3 regions of the Lysinibacillus sp. NPDC096382 genome follow, and region 2 is predicted to be linked to each of the others. Evidence: riboswitches for the same ligand, from Rfam matches in the RefSeq annotation. Region 2 holds a riboswitch; each other region holds the start of a gene.
What was found. A riboswitch is a leader RNA that binds a small molecule or an ion and turns the genes downstream of it on or off. The one in region 2 is predicted to bind cobalamin.
Positions count from the first base shown of each region.

Region 1: linked by a shared signal. The riboswitch ahead of ACIQZA_RS09630 (hypothetical protein) and the one ahead of mmgD (citrate synthase) in region 2 are both predicted to bind cobalamin.
Region 3: linked by a shared signal. The riboswitch ahead of cobT (nicotinate-nucleotide--dimethylbenzimidazole phosphoribosyltransferase) and the one ahead of mmgD (citrate synthase) in region 2 are both predicted to bind cobalamin.

Region 1 covers NZ_JBIWFC010000005.1:73,088-79,941, forward strand. The annotation lists gene ACIQZA_RS09615 (MATE family efflux transporter) at 1-538, opposite strand, end outside; gene ACIQZA_RS09620 (tyrosine-protein phosphatase) at 793-1,560, opposite strand; gene ACIQZA_RS09625 (ABC transporter substrate-binding protein) at 2,032-3,000, opposite strand; gene ACIQZA_RS09630 (hypothetical protein) at 2,997-3,545, opposite strand; cobalamin riboswitch at 3,745-3,951, opposite strand; gene ACIQZA_RS09635 (hypothetical protein) at 4,160-4,708, opposite strand; gene ACIQZA_RS09640 (hypothetical protein) at 4,925-5,134, shown strand; gene ACIQZA_RS09645 (C40 family peptidase) at 5,246-6,439, opposite strand.
Region 2 covers NZ_JBIWFC010000002.1:219,907-226,760, forward strand. The annotation lists gene ACIQZA_RS04855 (acyl-CoA dehydrogenase family protein) at 1-417, opposite strand, end outside; gene prpB (methylisocitrate lyase) at 465-1,379, opposite strand; gene prpD (2-methylcitrate dehydratase) at 1,747-3,180, opposite strand; gene mmgD (citrate synthase) at 3,278-4,399, opposite strand; cobalamin riboswitch at 4,592-4,786, opposite strand; gene ACIQZA_RS04875 (MFS transporter) at 5,426-6,154, opposite strand; gene ACIQZA_RS04880 (efflux MFS transporter permease) at 6,084-6,461, opposite strand; gene ACIQZA_RS04885 (MFS transporter) at 6,454-6,729, opposite strand.
Region 3 covers NZ_JBIWFC010000001.1:438,583-445,436, forward strand. The annotation lists gene ACIQZA_RS02040 (hypothetical protein) at 199-1,260, opposite strand; cobalamin riboswitch at 1,767-1,944, shown strand; gene cobT (nicotinate-nucleotide--dimethylbenzimidazole phosphoribosyltransferase) at 2,058-3,113, shown strand; gene ACIQZA_RS02050 (hypothetical protein) at 3,137-3,286, shown strand; gene ACIQZA_RS02055 (trimeric intracellular cation channel family protein) at 3,362-3,967, opposite strand; gene ACIQZA_RS02060 (methionine gamma-lyase family protein) at 4,381-5,631, shown strand; gene ACIQZA_RS02065 (MerR family transcriptional regulator) at 5,922-6,296, shown strand; gene glnA (type I glutamate--ammonia ligase) at 6,381-6,854, shown strand, end outside.

The DNA of each region.
Region 1 (6,854 bases), on a different contig from region 2:
CAACGTGTAACACATTCATACCTAGTGATACATACATCGTTTGCTTTGTCCATCCATGTACACGGATAATCGCTGCTAATGCATTTATAATTGCCTGTAAAAAAATAAAGCTTCCTATGATCACTAAATAGCTTTGGGCATATTTAAGCACTTCCCCTTGCAAGTTCATCATGGTCATTAAATGACTCGAAAAGAAGAAAAATAAGACACTCATCATTAGTCCAACGATCAAATTCATCGTTACTGCTAAAGCGGAAATTTTCGCAGCTTCAAAAAAGCGCCTTGAACCTAAGTATTGAGATACAACAATGGAAGCACCATTACCAACTACTTCAAGTATTAAAATTGCAATATGAATATACTGATTGGCTGCACCAACCCCTGATACTGCATTATCTGATAAAGCACTGAGCATAAAAGTATCGGCTAGTCCCATTAACATAAATAAAAATACTTCTAAAAATATCGGCCACGTTAAATGGAACAAGCTTAACTTACTTGTCTCTTTTAAATCACTTTCTCTTACTGTATCTGACAATTTCAACTTCTCCTATACGCTTCATAAAGATTTTACGTGCGGTTAATTTTCCCGCTACCAATTTTGTGATGAGAGTTTTGTACCTAACGCTTCGCTTTCGGTACAGTTAAATGACTACTCGTTACAGCGGGATAAAAATATATAGTATCTTATCATAGATTTTTAAGGTGTAAAGAGTTTTTATAATGAAATATTGTAAAGCTAGTATAATACGTAAAAACCCCTCTCATAATTTTATGCGAAAGGGTTTCATATCATATTAAGTAATGATCCTGCAATTGCTTACGTTTTTCTGTTGTTAAACCAAACTCTTGCTCTAAAAAAGTGGTCTTAGAGCCATATCGGTTATCCATTGCATCAAATGCCGCTTGTAAATAGTCCTCACGGGCCGACATTAAAGCATAAAATTGCTGCAATTCTTGATCGCTATAACCTGGCTGAATTGTCTGAGCCATTCGTTCTACTAAGGGACGTAGATGTACATTTGTATCTAAATAGTCCTCCATAATTGTTTCCTCAGGTACATCTAAAGCAAGTAAAATAAGTGCGCTACCAATACCTGTTCGATCCTTTCCGACCGCACAATGATGAACAAGCCCTAAATTTTCAGGATGCTGAATCGTTGCTATTAACTTTTTAAACGAGTCATTATTAAAAGGCATTTGCGCATAAAACTCTCGGAACATCTCTAGGCTTACAACCTTATAAAAATCTTTTCCACCAGTGTTTGTAGGCATCTCAAAAGCATGATTTCCCTTTGCTGGTATTTGAAGATACTCGGCATATGGGAATACCGGATTAGGATTATTTTGAGCCTCATGGTCGTCTCGATAATCAAAAATTGTTTTCACACCAAGCGTTTTAAATAGCTCCTTATCTGCATTCGTCATTTTACCAAGTGCTGCTGAACGATAAATCAAACCATTCTTAACGGCACGTCCATCTCTCGACTTATAACCACCCATATCACGAAAATTATAAACTGCTTCAAACGGAACAATCTTCATATCAAACTGTTTCACTCACTGCACCTCTCTCTGTTAGCAAGCATTCTTACTTCTATATTATAAAACAATCCGATATAATACCAATTTTCAGACTAGGAAATGTCATACACTACTTCAAAAGCGATGAGGGGATTTAAGCGATGCTTTATTGAATAGGAGAATATGGCCGTATTACCTAATCACTTTTCATCATAGCGGAGCAGTTATCCACCTCACCTGTTCACTTTTTCATCATAATGGAGCAGTTATCCACCTCACCTGTTCACTTTTTCATCATAGTGGAGCAGTTATCCACTTCACCTGTTCACTTTTTCTTCATTGCTGAGCAGTTATCCACTTCACCTGTTCACTTTTTCATCATAGCGGAGCAGTTATCCACTTCACCTGTTCACTTTTTCATCATAGCGGAGCAGTTATCCACCTTATCCGATCATCAAAAAAGCTGCCCATAAAGGACAGCTTCAAAATACACTTTTTCAATATAAACTATTTAAATAACTCAGGGTATACTGCTTTTGCGATTAACTCAACTGCTTCGCCAATACGCGGACCCGGACGGTTTGAAATATCAGTATCTATAGAATAAACCGCTTTATTTTGAATAGCAGTGATTGAATTCCATCCATCACGAGAAAGAATTTCTGCCGCTGGGTCTTTCACATAGTTTACTGTTGTTAAAATGACAGCTGGATTTTTCGCAATAATATCTTCCTCAGATACCTTTCCCCAGCTTTTAAGGTCAGCAAAAACGTTGTTAACATTTGCAGCATTTAAAATTTCTTGTTGGAATGTACCAGAACCAGCTGTATAGATGTCTGGCTTTGGACTAATTTCTAAATAGATATTTTTTAGTTCTTTCACATCTTTAACTTTCGCTTGGACATCTGCAATTTTACCTTTAATATCTTCATTTAACTTGTCGCCTTTATCTTTGATGCCCATAACCGTTGCGACTTGTTCGATATCCCCGTAAACATCATCAAATGATTTAGCTGATTGAATGGCAAACACTTTAATACCCGCATCCTCAAGGCCTTTTAATGCATTTAAATTTTCTTCATCTTTGCCTCCAGTTGTATAGGCAATAACGACATCTGGCTTTAGAGCTAAAATACGCTCGCTATTGAATGTTGTAGAAGTAGAAACACGCTCAATTTTTTGCGCTTCTTCTGGATACGTATCATACTCAGTTGCACCTACGATTTTATCGCCAACGCCTAGCGCAAATAAAATCTCTGTATTACTCGGTTGTAATGAAACAATAGTTTTAGGTACTGCATTAAACTCTACTTCTACACCACGGTCATCCTTAACTTTATAGCTAGTAGTTTTCTCAACTTGTTGATCTTCTTTAGAAACAATCTCTTTATTTGCATCCTCTTTCGTGCCACAGCCCACTAATACGAGGGCCAGCATCAACACAGAAAGCCATTGTAGCTTAAACATTTTCTTCATTTCATTGATTCTCCTTTTTTCTTTTTCATCGGGTATGACTTACTAATAAACGGTATTTCAGCAATACCAGCATGCTGATTCATATAAACAGCCATTACAAAAAACACATTGGCTAGCAATCCTAAATAATCAAAGAGAATAGCAGGTACTTCCCGTTCTTCAGATACTTTGTGCAAAACACGGTATGATTTTTTCGCCTCACTACGGCATACATGTAATGCAGTAGCAGCCCCTGTCCCTTGAGGTAATACAAAGTTTTGTATTTCATCCTGAACATGACTAACATAGAAATCATAGCGATCACTTAGCCAAGTCAAATCATCTTCGGTTACCGCCAATTTACCTCGAACTGACCCATTTACATGGTAAGCCATTGGTAAAATAGCTAGTAAATCATCTGATATTACCTCCACTGTTTCCTTTTGTACCACCGCTAAAGCGACGCCAATATGTGTTGTAAGGCTATCCGTTCGAATTTCAAAATCTACCGTTGATGCCTTTTCACGCATAAATGGATAACAAGAATAACGTGCATCTTTTTTCAAATCTAAGTCCCCGCTTTCCATCGTGAAAAATTCTACTTTATTCACACCTTCTTAGGATTTCTTCCGGTGAAAGATAAGTGTACATAAAAAAACGTTGTTCCCATTCCTAAGGAAACAACGAAAATAACATAAATAGTGTCATATAGACACAGCATAGCCTATGTATTTGCCGCATATTCTCCTAGCTTCCGAAGAGTTATCATACGTTCAAACAAAGGTCGGTCTCCTGGCTTGTACAGTTCACTACATTCAATCATGTTGTGCGTCATAAAAAACCTTCCCATCAGATCATTCGACAGTGGTATATCTTTATGATTCCTGTACTTACAGTTGCGGAAACAGCTTCGGTTTTTCACCGAATTCCCGATTATGCTATAGTTCAGCACCCTTATTCTGCAAGAATTATTCACTTGTAAAGCAGTTTATCATAGATTAATAGGAAAAAATAGATGTGGAATTAGAATAAACAAAAACGATGGGAAAGATCATGCAGGTATCACCATATGCACGTGGGTGTTTTCATTTGCTCGTGCAGTATTATATTTCATAGATCGATATTATAAAAGCTATCTCTCAACGAAAGCATTTGCGTAAAAACAGCTATTTTACATCTTTTAACGGATGGCATTCTTATATTTCTTTTTGCATTTACCATCTTCTTCTTCTTCAATCAATCGCTGTGCAATCTCTAGTAGTTTCGGGTCTTTCGTTTCATCGAATAGCTTTTTAAAAGATACAATAATATCATAGCGTATCGATGTCGGGTGCTTTTCGTCTAAGCATATTTGAAATCTTTTCGCCAAATATGACACGACTAAATCTCTTTGTACCTGCCCTGCTAAACCTATTTTCCAAATCGCCTGCAAAGTATGCCTAGCAGTTTCTATTTTTTCATCATACGTTACTGCCCAAATCTTTAAGAAGTCCTCTAATACTCTTTCTTCAGGATCACTTTTTGCTGCCAATGCGCATAAAAATTGTGCAGCACTTGCACGTACATGTCCATTTCTATATGTAAGAGCTTGAACAAGTTGTTCCCAAACTGAATATGTCCAATCAACTGGTTCCTGCATAATTTTCATTAATTCTTCGTATGATTTGTATTGAATATCAAGGTCACGCTCTGTTAAATTACTAAAAAGTTGCAAAATCTCTTTTTCCATGATTCATCCCTACCTTTATGAACGCAAAAATGACAAACTTGTAAGTATTGTAATAATTTCTATCATTCGTTACTTTATTACTACGAAACTAAAGTCACAAACAGTTTAACTATATTTCAAAATTATCAGAAATGAGTATCAATATGCAAGAAAACAATTCTTTCGGCTATAAAGACACATTTTACATGTTAGCTTTATAATTGGAATTAGCCTTCTATGAATCCAGCGAAATACGCTATAACGATGACAATCATTATATGGATAATTGATGCTATACCTTACATCGGCTCTATTTTCATTTTAGTAACAGGTAATATTGTAGTAAATATATCTATTTATGTAAATTTATTCATCTTAGATGCTATTTTACTCATTATTCATCGAGTAGTCGAGCCTAAATTAATGGATCTATATCTGGCTGTATGATTTTTACTCGGAGGGCCTTAAATACCGTCAAATAAAAAAAAGGTCATCTTTGTAATTTTTTTTACAAGGATGACCTTTTCGCTATTTAAATCGTCTATATAATAGTAGGGCTTATTGAATACGACCGAAGCCTACTAAATATTGATTCCACCAATCAAGTGATTCAATGACAACACCTTTATTTTGAGCATCAATCATCGTGTTATTTCCTAAGTAAATACCTACATGCGCTATGCCTGAACCATAGCTGAAGAATACTAGGTCACCTACACGTGCTTCACTTGCTGAAATACGTTGTGTTGCTAAATATTGTTGTGATGCTGTACGTGGTAAAGATACGCCTGCTTGTTTGTAAGACCATTGTACAAGACCTGAACAGTCAAATCCTGTTGATGGGTTGCTGCCGCCCCAAACATAGCTACGGCCTAAGAATTGCTTTGCAGTTGAAATTGCATCACCTGAAGATGCAGTACCTGAACCAGAACCAACAACGACTTTTTGTGGTGATTTTTCATTGTTCGCTTTACCACTATTGTTAGCATTGCTAGTATTACTGTTACTAGTATTATCGTTAACGTTGTTATTTGTTGCTTGTACTACTGGAGTAGCTGCTTGAAGTGCACGTAAACGAGCTGCTTCTTCCTCTGCTGCTTTACGTTCTGCTTCTAAACGTTCTTCTTCTTGTTTCGTTGCAATTTGTGCCTTTAACGCAAGAGATTTCGCTTCATTTTCAGCTTTTTTCACTTCCATTTCGCTTTCCTTTTGTTGAAGCTCTTGGAATTGCTTTTGAAGCTCTTTTTGTTTTTCATCTAATGTTGCTTTTTGTTTCTCTAAGTTAGCCTTATCCGCTTCTTGTTGATCTACTAAATCTTGGTCAGCATCCATTAATGTTTTTACCGCTACGACACGGTCCATTAAATCTGCAAAGCTTTTTGCTTCAAGAACAGCATTTAAATAAACGCCCACAGTATTATCTTGAGCTTGGTATGCAGCCATACGATCATTTAAAATCGCTGAACGTTGCTCAATACGTTTTTTAGTATCTACAATATCTGCATCCACTTCTTTAATATCTGCTTGTACTTTGTTAAATACTTTTACTTTTTCATCGATCTCTTTTTGTAGTTTAGTTAATTCTTCTTGTAGCTTTTTAACCTCTGTATCTATTTTAGCTTTCTTATCAATCATTTGTTGAGATGTTTCTTCCGCGTGCACTACGGTTGGTTGAACTGTATTAAATAATAAGCCGCCAGCTAGTGCTAATGCTAGCACCATCGACTTACGCCATTTATTGCGCTTACCCACGTTATTCTTTCCCTTCACTAGTCAATTTCGCTCTTAGTATTTTAATGTAATCACTGGAACGATTGTTTTATTTCTCTTATATTTTATTAGCCTTTTAAAGTTTAGCATTATTAGCATAACTTTTATACTATTTCACGGCTTTTTAATCGTTTAGTAAAACTCGCAACATTCTTGTAATATTCATGTAAATTCTATTAAATTCTACAAAACTACGTTTTATTCTACATAACAACGTTTTTAACTACTTTACCATTAGACCCAATTTCTGTTTTGTAATGTTTTTGTAATATTTCACGAGAACATTTATCCATTATGGCTCGACATAATTGCATCCGGAATCTGCTGAAAGAAGTTAAAATAAAAAAGGTAAGGGAGCATTTCCCCTACCTCATCTTGTCGCAAAAGAATAGATATA
Region 2 (6,854 bases):
TGGCTCAGTCAGGGCATAGGCTCCAATCCATTCACCTGAAGCCAGCTTAGGTAAGTACTTTAGCTTTTGTGACTCATTCCCAAAATAGACATAGGGCAATGTGCCAACTCCTGCATGAATATTGTAGGAGACACTAAAAGAGCCCCCGTAGCCCATTCTTTCTGCAACAAGCCCCGAAATTTTTTTATTGAGTTCAAGCCCCCCATAGTCTTCGGGTATCTCAATGGCAAGTAAACCAAGGTCACCTGCTTTTTGAAATAATTGACGGGTGACATCATATTGATGCTGTTCAATAGCTGAAATATTAGGTGAGACATCCTGTTTAATGAAAAGCTCTGCCGTTTTTGCTATGAGCTCTTCTTCATCATGAAAGTCCTCAGGTGTAAAGATCGTCATTTTGTTTTCTAGTTTATCCATACAAGCCCTCCTTGAAAGAAAGAGGAGAAAAGCAGATTGCTTTTCTCCTACTTGATTTCCTCTTTAGGTAAGATAGTTTTCGCCAACTCACTATCTAAATCTTCGAATTTGTAATAGGAGATTGTTTCATATAATTCACTTCTAGTTTGCATATCCTCAATAGCTTCCTTTTGAGTCCCCGTATTTTTTATTAAGTCAAACACTCGCTCATATGCTTTGGCTGCTACTCTCATTGATGTAACGGGATAAATAACCATAGAATAGCCCATTTTTTCAAACTCCTTAGCTGTATAATAAGGTGTTTGCCCAAATTCAGTCATATTTGCTAATAAAGGAGCATCTAGCTCACTAGCAAATTGTTTAAACTCTTTTTCTGTTTGCAGAGCCTCTGGAAAAATAGCATCTGCTCCAGCAGCTACATAGGCATTTGCTCTTGAAATAGCTTGTTCTAAACCTTCTACAGATCTTGCATCAGTGCGGGCAATAATAACTAAAGTAGGCGCTATTTGTTTAATCATTTTTATTTTTTGTATCATTTCCTCTTGGGATACGAGTGTTTTACCATTCAAATGTCCACATTTTTTAGGAAGATTTTGATCCTCTAACTGTACAGCAGCTACTCCAGCCTCTACCATTTCGCGAGCTGTACGTGCAACGTTTAATATACCGCCAAAGCCAGTATCAATATCCACTAGTATTGGTAAGTTAGTAGCTTGGATAATTTCACTAGCACGTTGCGCCACTTCATTTGAATAAATTATTCCTAAATCAGGTAAGCCCCTACTTGCTGTGTAGGCAGCTCCAGAAAGATATAATGCCTCAAAGCCCACTTTTTTAGCCATTAAGCCTGCCATCGCATCATGAGCTCCTGGTATTTGCAAAATAGTAGAACGCGTTAGTAAAGCTCGAAATTGGTCAGCCAATTGTTTTTGTGTCATTACTTCATTGACAATCCACGCCATTTTTAAAGACCTCCTATTAATCAATATGCCGCGGCATAATTGAGCCCGGAATCGGCTTTGTGCTTAGCCCTGCAGATGTTTTTTGCGCGAAAGCGAAGCGGCAGCAACAGATGTTTTTGTGCGAAAGCGAAGCGGCAGCAACAGATGTTTTTGTGCGAAAGCGCAGTGCTAACGAAGCTTTAGCAACACCGAAAATGCTGGGCGGTTAGCCGTTATCGCATGGATGTGATGATTTTAAACTAACATCCTCCATTGAACTCCTTTCCGATTCCGTGACATCCGCCGGAGGCACTTCTTTCAGCGGATGTTTGGACACCCGCTATAAAGTGACTTATTCTTTCGATACATAAAACACAGCTGAAAAAAGTTAGATGAATAAATCTACAAATTCATGAACAGCACTATTTTCGAGAATCTCTTTATTAGCACAAAGCTCATTAATTTTACTTAATTGTTTTTGACAATAATGTGTACTAATATTTTGTTGGAATTTATCAATGATTTTAGGGAATGCTTCCTCACGACGGAAACGATGTCCTAAAGGATATTCACACGCTACTAATTCTGATGATGTCCCATCTTTGTAATAAACTTGAACAGCATTAGCAATAGAGCGCTTTTCAGGATCTAAGTAATCGATCGTATATTGTGAATCTTCAACAACAACCATTTTATTTCTTAGTTCATCTATGCGTGGATCTGCTGCCACGTCATCTTCGTAATGGTCTGCGATAATATCACCATAGATCAGTCCAATTGCTGTGATGTATTGAATACAGTGATCACGGTCAGCTGGATTATTCAATGGGCCCTCTTTATCAATAATGCGAATAGCTGATTCATGTGTCGTAATGACAACTTTTTCAATATCATCTAAACGATTTGTCACTTCATGATGTAAATGAACTGCACATTCTGCAGCTGTTTGCGCATGAAATTCAGCCGGGAAAGAAACTTTGAAAAGAACATTCTCCATAACATAAGAGGTAAGCGGTCTTGCAAGCTTTAATTCTTGTTTATTAAAGAGTACGTCTTGGAATCCCCAGCCAGGTGCAGATAAGGCCGTTGCATAACCCATTTCACCTTGCACAGCCATCATGGCTAATTGTACGGCTCTACTTGTCGCATCTCCTGCTGCCCATGATTTTCTTGATCCTGTATTTGGGGCATGGCGGTATGTTCGTAAACTTGAATTATCAATCCAAGCATTTGATAATGCATTGATAATTTCTTGACGAGTTCCACCTAATGCCTTTGTCACAACCGCTGTTGTCGCAATTTTGACATATAATACGTGATCTAAACCAACGCGATTCAGACTATTTTCTAATGCTAATACCCCTTGAATTTCATGGGCTTTAATCATCATTTCTAAAACGTCTTTTATTTTAAGAGGCTCTTTGCCTTCAGCAATACGTACACGACTCAAGTAATCCGCAACTGCTAATATGCCACCTAAATTATCAGAAGGGTGTCCCCATTCAGCCGCAAGCCATGTGTCATTGTAATCTAACCAACGAATCATGCAACCAATATTGAAAGCACCTTTCACTGGATCAAGTACATAGGAAGTTCCTGGAACACGCGTACCATTTGGAACAACCGTACCGGGTACAACTGGTCCGAGTAGTTTCGTACATTCGGGATACTGTAAAGCCAAAATGCCGCAACCTATAGTATCTAATAAAACATAATGTGCTGTTTCGTAGGCTTCTTCACTTGTAATCGTTGTATTTAATACGTAATCGGTAATATCAGTTAGTAATTGATCTGTCTTAGATAGTTCATTTGTTTTTATCATCTATATCTTCCCTCCGTTGCATGAATTTGCTATACTAGTATACTGATGGACATTGGTCAGAATGCCCATCAGCTCTATGGCGAGTTGTTAAACTTGATTATACCGACAATTCTTCAAGGTTATGACGCTCGCCAATATAATTGACACGAGGTCTAAATAATCTATTATTGTCATGCTGTTCAATTACATGAGCACATAAGCCGATCGTTCGTGAGCCAAAAAAGATTGGCGTATATATTTCAATTGGCAATCCAAGCATGTAGTACACTGGTGCCGCATAATAATCTAAATTTGGGTATAACCCTTTTTCCTGTACCATCACTTTTTCACCAGCTTCACACATGTGATATAAGCGATGATCTCCTTGCTGCAAACATAATTTGTGTAAAGCCTTTTTCATAATTTGCGCTCTTGGGTCCATTTTTTTCATATAAACACGATGGCCAAAGCCCATAATCTTTTCTTTATTTTGCAGTTTGTATTTCAGCAATGTTTCAAAGCCTTCTACTGTTTTGGCTTCAAGAAGCATATACATCACTGCCTCGTTTGCCCCACCATGTAAATTACCTTTCAATGATGCGACCGCGCCAGTTAAAGCACCATACAAATCAGATTGTGTTGAGGCAATAACACGAGCCGTAAACGTCGAATTTGGCATCTCATGTTCACTATATAAAACGAGTGATTGATCAAAAATTTCTTCTTCTAAAGCAGTTGGTTTTCTGCCAGTTATCATGTAATAAAAATTGGCACTATAGGAAAGCTGGTTATCAGGCTCCACGACATCTTGACCATTTAATACACGATAGCTATTCGCTACAATATTTGGCATACCACCTAAAAGTCTATATGCTCGCGACAAATTCATTTCAGTAGAACGATCATTGATTTGCTGATCATAGCCTGCTAACACCGAAATGCCTGTTCTAAGCCCATCCATAGCATGCGTCCCATCAGGTAATAACTTGAAAATTTGAAAAATTTCTTGTGGAACCTGGTAATTAGATTTCAATTTAACCTGTAAATTAGCTCGTTGCTCGGTAGTTGGTATTTCTCCATGCAACATTAAGTAGACAATGTCTAAATACGAATATCTTTGTGATAACTCAATCAAATCATAGCCTCGAATCACAATCTGACTTCCTACAGTGTCTAAAAAAGATAGCTTTGTTTCAGCGGCAATGATTCCATCGAGACCTGGTGAATAATTTAACTCCATTCATTACAACCCCTTTGTTTAATTATTCTTGTAAGCGTTACCATTAAAACACGAAAGAACAACAAAAAAACAACTTCTACCCCTTTGAGAAGTTGTTAATCTACAAAAGCATGATAGAGCAAATAAACAGTGAATTTACATGAATTCACAAAGATCATGTAGTAGCTAACACCTCCCTATCCTCGTAGGTCAATTGATGCTTATTTAGTGGCAGGTCTCCTGACTTATGATCAACGCTACAATAACACCTTCCCATTTTGACAAACAAAACAGTGGCCTTGTTATTGAACTCCTAAATACAGTTGCGGGACAGTGTTGGACTCTCACCAACTTCCCTTTTAATCAAATGGAATCAACTCCATTTGAACCACCAAAATTTAGCATATTCAATTTGTCATTTTACCTTAACATAGAGTTTTTAAAACAAGCAATATAAGTAAAACTCGGAAGAGACAGACTATCATTAACTATTTTTCTTTTTTGGTGAACTATTCTACATTTTTTAGCAATATTTCGTATAAAAAAGATTTTTAAAAGGATCCCGCCGAACCGGCATTAGAGAGGTTACTTTAAAAGAAAGGCGATCTCTTTTAAATTTGAGCTTTATTAATCGTGAGAAATTTGGGTACATTTAGGAATTACGAAAATTTATAGGAAGTAGTCCGATTATAAGTGTTGGAGCAACGATTCTTGTGCTGAATGATGAAATGCAAATTCTCTTGATATAATGAATCAGGGGTTATCTGAAGGGCTAAACAAACTATTGAGGAAGTATCAATTTGTTTTAGTGATATTGTGAGTTCTTTTCCTGTTTGGTTACTAAAAACGCCAGGATCAATGATTTACCAATGAGCCTGGCGTTTCGTTTTTTCTATTGACATATGCCGGTTTTATATTTGTGTTCAGCAACTTCGTTTATTGTTCCTATGACTAGCTTGCGATACAACATTTAAAGAAAATAGGAATTGTTATGAATGCTATTAGTTTATCCATTTTTTTATATTAAGTTATTCTTTCAATTGAAAACTAGTGCAAATGATTCGTTGGTCGTTTTACAAATAACGCCAATAACAGACCGATTACTGCCACAATCACAATAGTGCCGAATGTAAATTGTGTACCTACTGCAACTAGTGTTTCAGGGCTTGCTTTTGAATGCTCTACTGTAAAGCGGTGTTGTCCTGTTGTCATAAGTGTAATGGCTAATGCGGTACCTGCTGCACCTGCAATTTGCTGAAGTGTGTTTATGACAGCGGAACCATGAGAATACAACTGTTTTGGTAAATCATTAAGTGAGTTTGTTTGCGCCGGTATAATAGTTGTTGAGACACCTACGTAGAAAATCATACATGAAACTATGATTAACCAAAGTGGTGTTGTGGCACTAATGACAAAGGATAATATACTCGTTGAAATAACTAAGCATAAGAAACCAAAACGTAAGTAAAACTTTGGACCAACACGATCAAACGTTTTTCCGACAATTGGAGCAAAGACGGCATTTAATATGTTTCCTAATAACATCGCAAACCCAGCATTCGTTGCTGAAAGTAATAATGATCCTTTTAAATACAGTGGCATAAGAATCGCAATGGCTAACAGTAATGCGAATACAATAAATATTAAAACTGAACCAATAGCGAAATTACGATATTTGAAAACATGTAAATCAATCATCGGATGCTTACTTGTAAATTGACGCCATATGAAAAATAAAAGAGCTACAATGCCCAATACTATTATGATTGTTGCCAATGTAGAATCTTTCTGAAATAGTACTTAGTCCATAAATAATACTACCAAATGCAATTGTTGAAAGAACGATAGATAAATAATCGATTTTCGGTTTTGTTAGCGTTGAGACATTGTACACTTTTGGCATAAAAGTGAAGAAAATAATGATATATAGGGCAATGCTTATCCAGAAAATATAATGCCAGCTAGATATATCGACGATAATACCAGCGATTGTTGGCCCAGTTGCTGGAGCAAGTGTAATGACCATCCCCATTGTTGCACTACGTTTTGCGATTGGTACAACCATGAAAATTACATTAATCATAAGGGGTAAAATTAACCCTGTACCAACTGCTTAAATCCCGTGATAATAATAAAATTGAAAATGTTGGCGCTAATGCACCAATTATTGAACCAACAATTGAGAATAAAATTGCGATTATAATAATCCAACGTGTTGAAATCCATTGAATAATAAGGGCAGAAATGGGTACTAAAATTCCCAATACTAATAAATAGCCTGTTATTAACCATTGAGCACTAGTTGCACTGACGCCAAAGTCTCTCATAACATCGGTCATGGCTATATTCATGGCTGTCTCTCCAAAAAGGCCCACAAATTTGATTCATAATAACTGTATTGAGTAAATATATGCACTCTATTGCGGAAGAAAAAATTATACCCTTAGTAACACAATAAGATTATAATAAGAGGCTG
Region 3 (6,854 bases), on a different contig from region 2:
AGCTCTTTATTCTTTTTTGAATAGATAAAGCTCAAATAATTAGTAATACCCAATTAAGCAGTTATACCGTTTTCCCTGGTTTTACGTTCCAAGATGTTTCGAATGAATATTATATTATGATATGTAGAGAACCCTGTAGCTCATCGGAGAATTTGCGATAAGTACAGGGTTCCTTTATTTAACGAGAAATTCTTTAAATTACTCTGTAATCAGTATCGCCGCTGGGGTGTTAAGCGAGCCAGCTGTAGAAGTATAGACTGAATGTGTAACACTAGTTCCTTTAGGTATAGTAAATGTAGCAATCCGAACACCTTGGGTATTGGAAGCCAGTGTAGGAACACCGTAAGTTGGACCATTGTTCCAACGTACAGCGCCGCCATATGAACCTCCACGACCTGTCAAATAGACCTTTAATGCCTTATCGGCTTGAGTTGGGTTTTTGAAAGTGATATTCGCCTTATAAATAACACCATAATGCCCCTTATTAGTTGCTACAGCTTCGCTAGGCATATAGCTAGTGTCTTTAGTCATTAAGTTGTCATTAATGCCATTATTTATAGAGAAACTTTTATTGCCGTCTCCAACAGTATATAGAGCAGCAGCACCATCTGAAGTACCATAGCCGTCGATATTGGAAAAGTTCCAAGAACCACGCGGATGAGTTCCAACTGGTGACACAACTGCATTTTGATTACTACGAAGATCGGCAGTAGTACTTTTAGCAGCTACTGTTCTGACTTTATAAGACATTGGAGAACTAGACGATAACGTAAACTCAATAATTCCACCCACCAAATAACCATTTGGTACTTTCCATTCTTTAACTAATCCAACTTTCCCCGCTGCAATGGAACTATCAACCGGAGAACTAGGCGTTAATGTATTTCCGAGTAAAGCTTTTGCGGCACATTTCCCATGAGCTACAAAGTTGGTAATAGTCTCGACACAGTCTTTAACACCAGAGACTTGATAAGTACTGCCACTTGAACCATTACCAATGGTAACACCAAACTTGATAGTCGCACCTGTGTTATTTAGATGCCAAACAAACATTCGATAAGTTACACTCTGTAATCCAGATGCAGTATCAGCCCAAAGCGTTGCAAAACCATTAGTAAATGGAACAGAGCTACTAATAGTTTCTGGATTATCAGACAAGAAGAAACGTTGATTATTACTTGCTTTACCGTATAATTTTAAAGATGGTACCACATTTGGGATTGTCGCAGCAGTTAAATCAGATTGAGAACATGAAGCCATTATTATTTCCTCCTAAAAGTTATTTGAGATGTGAGACTAGTGGATGTCGTTGATTAAGGTTATCCACGAACCTTGTTATCAACGATTTCTCACACTCATATAAATAAAGTGATTAAGAGGGGGAATAAAACAACCTTCATTTTATTTTTTTTTGCAATCATTTAGGCTAAGGGTGACGAAAAAGCTCAGATGCCTTCAGTAAAGAGTAGCCTTTAAGCTATCTTCTTAAAAGTACAAATTGATTTTTCTTATATTTTCAAAAATTCTTATCGGCTCCAATTACAGGGACAGTTGATTGGACGCGGTTATCAGATACGTTTACATTACCAAGTGAAACCGCGTATATACGTGTCGATTTATTATTTAAAGGTATGAGATATAATATTCGCTTTCTTGTCCCGGTTGATTGTTGAGTCACTTGGAAAGTCGGACTCAGAAAAGTTGGCAAGAAATATACAATTTCACTAATGTATTGACACAAAAACTACTTTGACGTAGATTTAAAGTAATTGCATAAGAGCATTAGGTGCCCATTGCGGGAGAATAGGGAATAAAGTGAAAAGCTTTAGCGGTCCCACCACTGTAAAAGAGAGTTTCATAGAGAATGCCACTAGCATCGTTCTGGGAAGGTTCTATGAAATGTTGAAATTGAGCCAGGAGACCTGCCTATCTGCTTCGGTTATATAGACGATGGAAAAGTCTGTAGTTTATTTGTTATGGAATAAACTACAGGCTTTTTATTTTTTCTATAAATCATTCTTCAAGTTACAAGGGCAAAAAAGAAAGGGGAAATTTTCATGCAATTATTACAACAGACGATTCAAAACATTCAAAGTGCTGACTACATAATGATGGAGAAGGCAAGAGAACGCATAGATGCACTTTGCAAGCCGCCTAGAAGCTTGGGGAAACTGGAGGCCCTTGCTGTGCAACTATCCGGAATTACAGGCGAACTATTTCCTGCGATTGATAATAAAGCAATTATTGTCTGTGCCGCAGATCATGGTGTTTGTGATGAAGGGGTGACATCTAATCCACAAAATGTAACAGTCTTTCAAACATTAAATTTTCCTAGAGGAGGAACTGGTGTCTGTGCCATCGCAAAAATCACAGATGCTAAAATTGTCACAGTTGACGTTGGTGTAAAAGAAGATATTCCACATGATGCTGGTGTTATCGTAAAAAAAATTAAATATGGCACGGACAATATGGCAAAGGGCCCTGCTATGTCAAGGGAAGAAGCCATTCAATCTATTGAAGTAGGAATTGAAGTAGCTACAGAAGAAATAAAAAATGGGATAAATGTACTCGGGACAGGTGAAATGGGTATTGGTAATACAACACCGAGTGCTGCCATATTATCGGTTCTTCGTGAATGTCATCCGAATGAAGTGACAGGCTTCGGTGCAGGTGTTGGACCAGGCGGGATAGCGCATAAAGTACAAGTCATTTATGATGCTATTGCATTAAATAAACCAAATCGTGATGATGCTATAGATATTCTTGGAAAAGTCGGTGGATTAGAAATAGGCGCTATGGCTGGGGTGATACTTGCTGCCGCTGCACATCGTAAACCTGTTGTTATTGATGGTTTTATTTCTACCATCGCTGCCCTTATCGCTTACGAACTTGAACCTAACGTAAAAGACTATATCATTCCTTCGCATGCCTCTGAAGAACCAGGTGCAAAAATTGCCGCTGAAATGCTCGGAGTTGAACCGATGTTGCAGATGAATATGCGATTGGGGGAGGGCTCTGGTACAGCTTTAGCCTTTCCTATTTTGGACGCAGCGTGCTCTATGATGAAAAATATGGCTACTTTAGAAGAAGCAATGTTGCTGTTGAAAAAGTAACTTTATTACGCGGATCACGGTGTGTGATAAACGAAGTCATGGATAGAACCGTCAAAATCGTGGATAGAACAGCCGAAGTCGTGGATAGAACCGTCAAAATCGTGGATAGAACCGTCAAAATCGTGGATAGAACCGTCAAAATCGTGGATAGAACAGCCAAAGTCGTTGAATAGAACCGCTAAGAAAGAATGAATTTAAAAATTAAAGCCCAAATATCAGATTTGGGCTTTAAATATGCAACAGTATATCTATGCTCGATTCAACTTCCGTAACGGTAAACGCCATTTCTTTATATATGAAAGTATTCTTAGTACTGTGATCACACCAAATAATACATATAAAAAGATATCCCCTGAAAATAGTTGAAGTCCTATGATAAGCCCGGCTAATGCTGCCCAAACACCATAGATTTCATCGCGGAGGACTAATGGTTGTCGTCTAGCTAATAAATCACGAATAATTCCACCGCCTGACCCTGTTAAGACAGCAGCAACAATAACGGCACTAATAGGCATGTCGAGCTTCACAGCATAAAGGGCACCTTGAATCGCAAATGCCGATAATCCAATAGCATCAGTGACATTGCCCCAACGATGCCAATGTTGAATGAGTCGATGTGGAAATAAAAAAAAGAGCGTAATAGCTGCAATGGCAATTTGGAACATTCTATCCTGCCCCCACAGTGTTGTTACAGGTAAACCTATAAGTAAGTTTCGTATAGCTCCACCACCAAAAGCAGTTACGATACCGAGTATATATACACCGAATAAATCGTATTCTTCCTCCATTGCAATTATTGCCCCGGAAATTGCGAAGGCAATTGTGCCAATGATACTAAAAACCTCCCAAGCCAACCCTTTCACCCCTTATGTGAATAAATCATTTTATGTTGTTGTAGATTAGTTACTGTATCTACAAGTTTTCGCAAAAAAAAAGCATCGACTTATGATTTGGAATTATCAGATACTAAATATTTTATTATAGCAGAATTAAAACTTTAAGTTCGTAACTACTTCTTTTCAACAGAAATATCCCAGCACTATAGGTGGATGAGATGAATGCGGATTTAAGTTACTTCAAGGTATCCAAACACCCTGTGCCTGTCGCAAAAGGATAGCTAAAAAGAAATGAAAGCCTTCGTTGGATGTCACGCAATTATGCCGAGTCATAATTGATCTTAGTGCCTAATGCAATTAGCAAGCTTTGCAGGCAAGCTCACAAATTGTTAAGATAAGATTTGAACAAATGTGAAATGGAGAAGAACAGTATGACTTTTACAACCAATTTATCAGAAGAAACACTAGCATTAGCTGCTAAAATAGAAGAAAAGGTACGCCCTTTTCATGCAAAGGTAGAAGACATGGCGTTCTTCAATCAACAAAAAGTGCTTGCCGCGTTCCGAAAGCATCAAGTAAGTGACTATCATCTGCACCCGTCTAATGGTTATGGCTATGATGATGAGGGGCGTGACAATCTAGAACGAGTTTATGCAGAGGTCTTTGGAGCGGAAGCTGCCATTGTACGTCCGCAAATTATTTCTGGTACACATGCAATTACACTTAGCTTATTCGGAGTACTACGTCCGGGTGATGAATTACTTTATATTTCGGGTCAGCCTTATGATACATTGCAATCAATAGTTGATGGTGGCGATAAAGATACTGGCTCTTTAAAAGATTATAAAATCGGTTATAGCCATGTAGATTTAATCGATAATCAAGCGATCGATTGGGAAGGTGTTGCAGCTGCAATTACACCAAACACAAAAATGATTGCTATCCAACGTTCGAAGGGCTATGCAACACGCCCATCATTTACCATTTCGCAAATTACAGTCATGTGTGCAAAAATCCGTGAATTAGCACCGGATGCAGTTATTTTCGTTGATAATTGCTACGGTGAATTTGTTGAGGCACAGGAACCGACAGAGGTTGGGGCTGATTTAATTGCAGGCTCACTCATTAAAAATCCAGGCGGAGGCTTAGCGAAAATTGGAGGTTACATTGCTGGCCGTGCAGATTTAGTAGAAAAATGTGCTTATCGTATGACATCACCAGGTATAGGTGCTGAAGCAGGAGCAACATTAAATACGCTTGGTGATTTCTATCAAGGATTTTTCCTTGCACCACATGTTGTATCTCAAGCTTTAAAAGGTGCGATTTTCACGGCTGCTATACTAGGAGAAATTGGTATGAATACATCACCGAGCTATGATGCTAATCGTACAGATTTAATTCAATCGGTTTCTTTCCAAACTGCGGAACAAATGATTGCTTTTTGCCGTGAAATTCAAGCGAATTCACCAATTAATGCGCATTATGCACCAGAGCCTGCTTATATGCCTGGCTATGAGGATGATGTCATCATGGCAGCTGGAACATTCATTCAAGGTTCTAGTATTGAGCTTACAGCAGACGGTCCTATTCGTCCGCCATTTACAGCATTTATTCAAGGTGGGTTAACATACGAACACGTAAAATTTGCAATTTGTAGTGCTGTTCAAAAAATCCAAAAATAAGTAGAGAAAAAACTATTCAAAATTTCTATTTTGAATAGTTTTTTATTTATAGATGAAAAGTTGAAGATTTCATTTGTTAAAACGTAGAAATGTAATTAAGTGAATTGGACATCGGCCGCCCCAGGAAAAGCGCCAAGTCGGAACGGAAATCAATCTCCACGTTAGGATAATAATTTTAGTTTTTTACAATTTCGAAAAAAATTTTTTAACTCATGTTAGGAAACCTCACATGAGCGGTTGACAGTGTAAATTTTTCGTTATATTATTAGCAGGTATTGGAGGGGACTTAAATGAGTCGTGAAATTAGACGAACTATGCCGTTATTATCAATGAATATCGTAATGCAATTGACCGAGCTGTCGGCACGTCAGATTCGTTATTATGAAGAACACCATTTAATTGAGCCGCACCGAACAGAAGGCAACCGTCGAATGTTTTCATTAAATGACGTCGATGCATTGCTAGAAATAAAAGATTACTTGGAACAGGGTATGAACATGGCAAAAATTAAAAAGCTGTTCGCTAAAAAGAATGAACCTGTTTCAACAGATGAACCTAATTTAAGTGACTCAGAATTACGTCGCATCATGCGTGAGGAAATGCTTCAAGCGCAGCGCATGCAAAAATCATCCATCCGTCGTGGGGATTTATCTCGATTCTATTAATAAAAAGCAACATCATTAATTACTTTATTAATAGGGTAGGGTAATGATAAAAAAGCTAGACATTTTATAGGAGTGTGGAAAACTGTGGGTAAATACACAAAAGAGGACATTAAACGTCTAATCGAGGAAAAAAACGTAAGCTTTATACGTCTACAATTTACAGATATTCTTGGCACAATCAAAAATGTTGAGATTCCTGTAAGCCAATTAGACAAAGCTCTAGAAAACAAAATGATGTTTGATGGCTCATCTATTGAGGGCTTCGTACGTATCGAAGAATCAGATATGTATTTATATCCTGACTTGGATACTTTCGTAGTGTTCCCTTGGACTTCTGAAAAAGGGAAAGTAGCACGTTTCATCTGTGATGTATTCACTGCTAAAGGCGAGCCATTTGCTGGTGACCCACGAAACAACTTAAAACGTATCCTTAAGAAAATGGAAGACATGGGCTTCACAAGCTTCAATTTAGGGCCTGAGCCAGAATTCTTCTTATTTAAATTAGATGCCAAAGGTGAACCGACACTAGAAGTAAATGACCACGGTGGTTACTTCGAC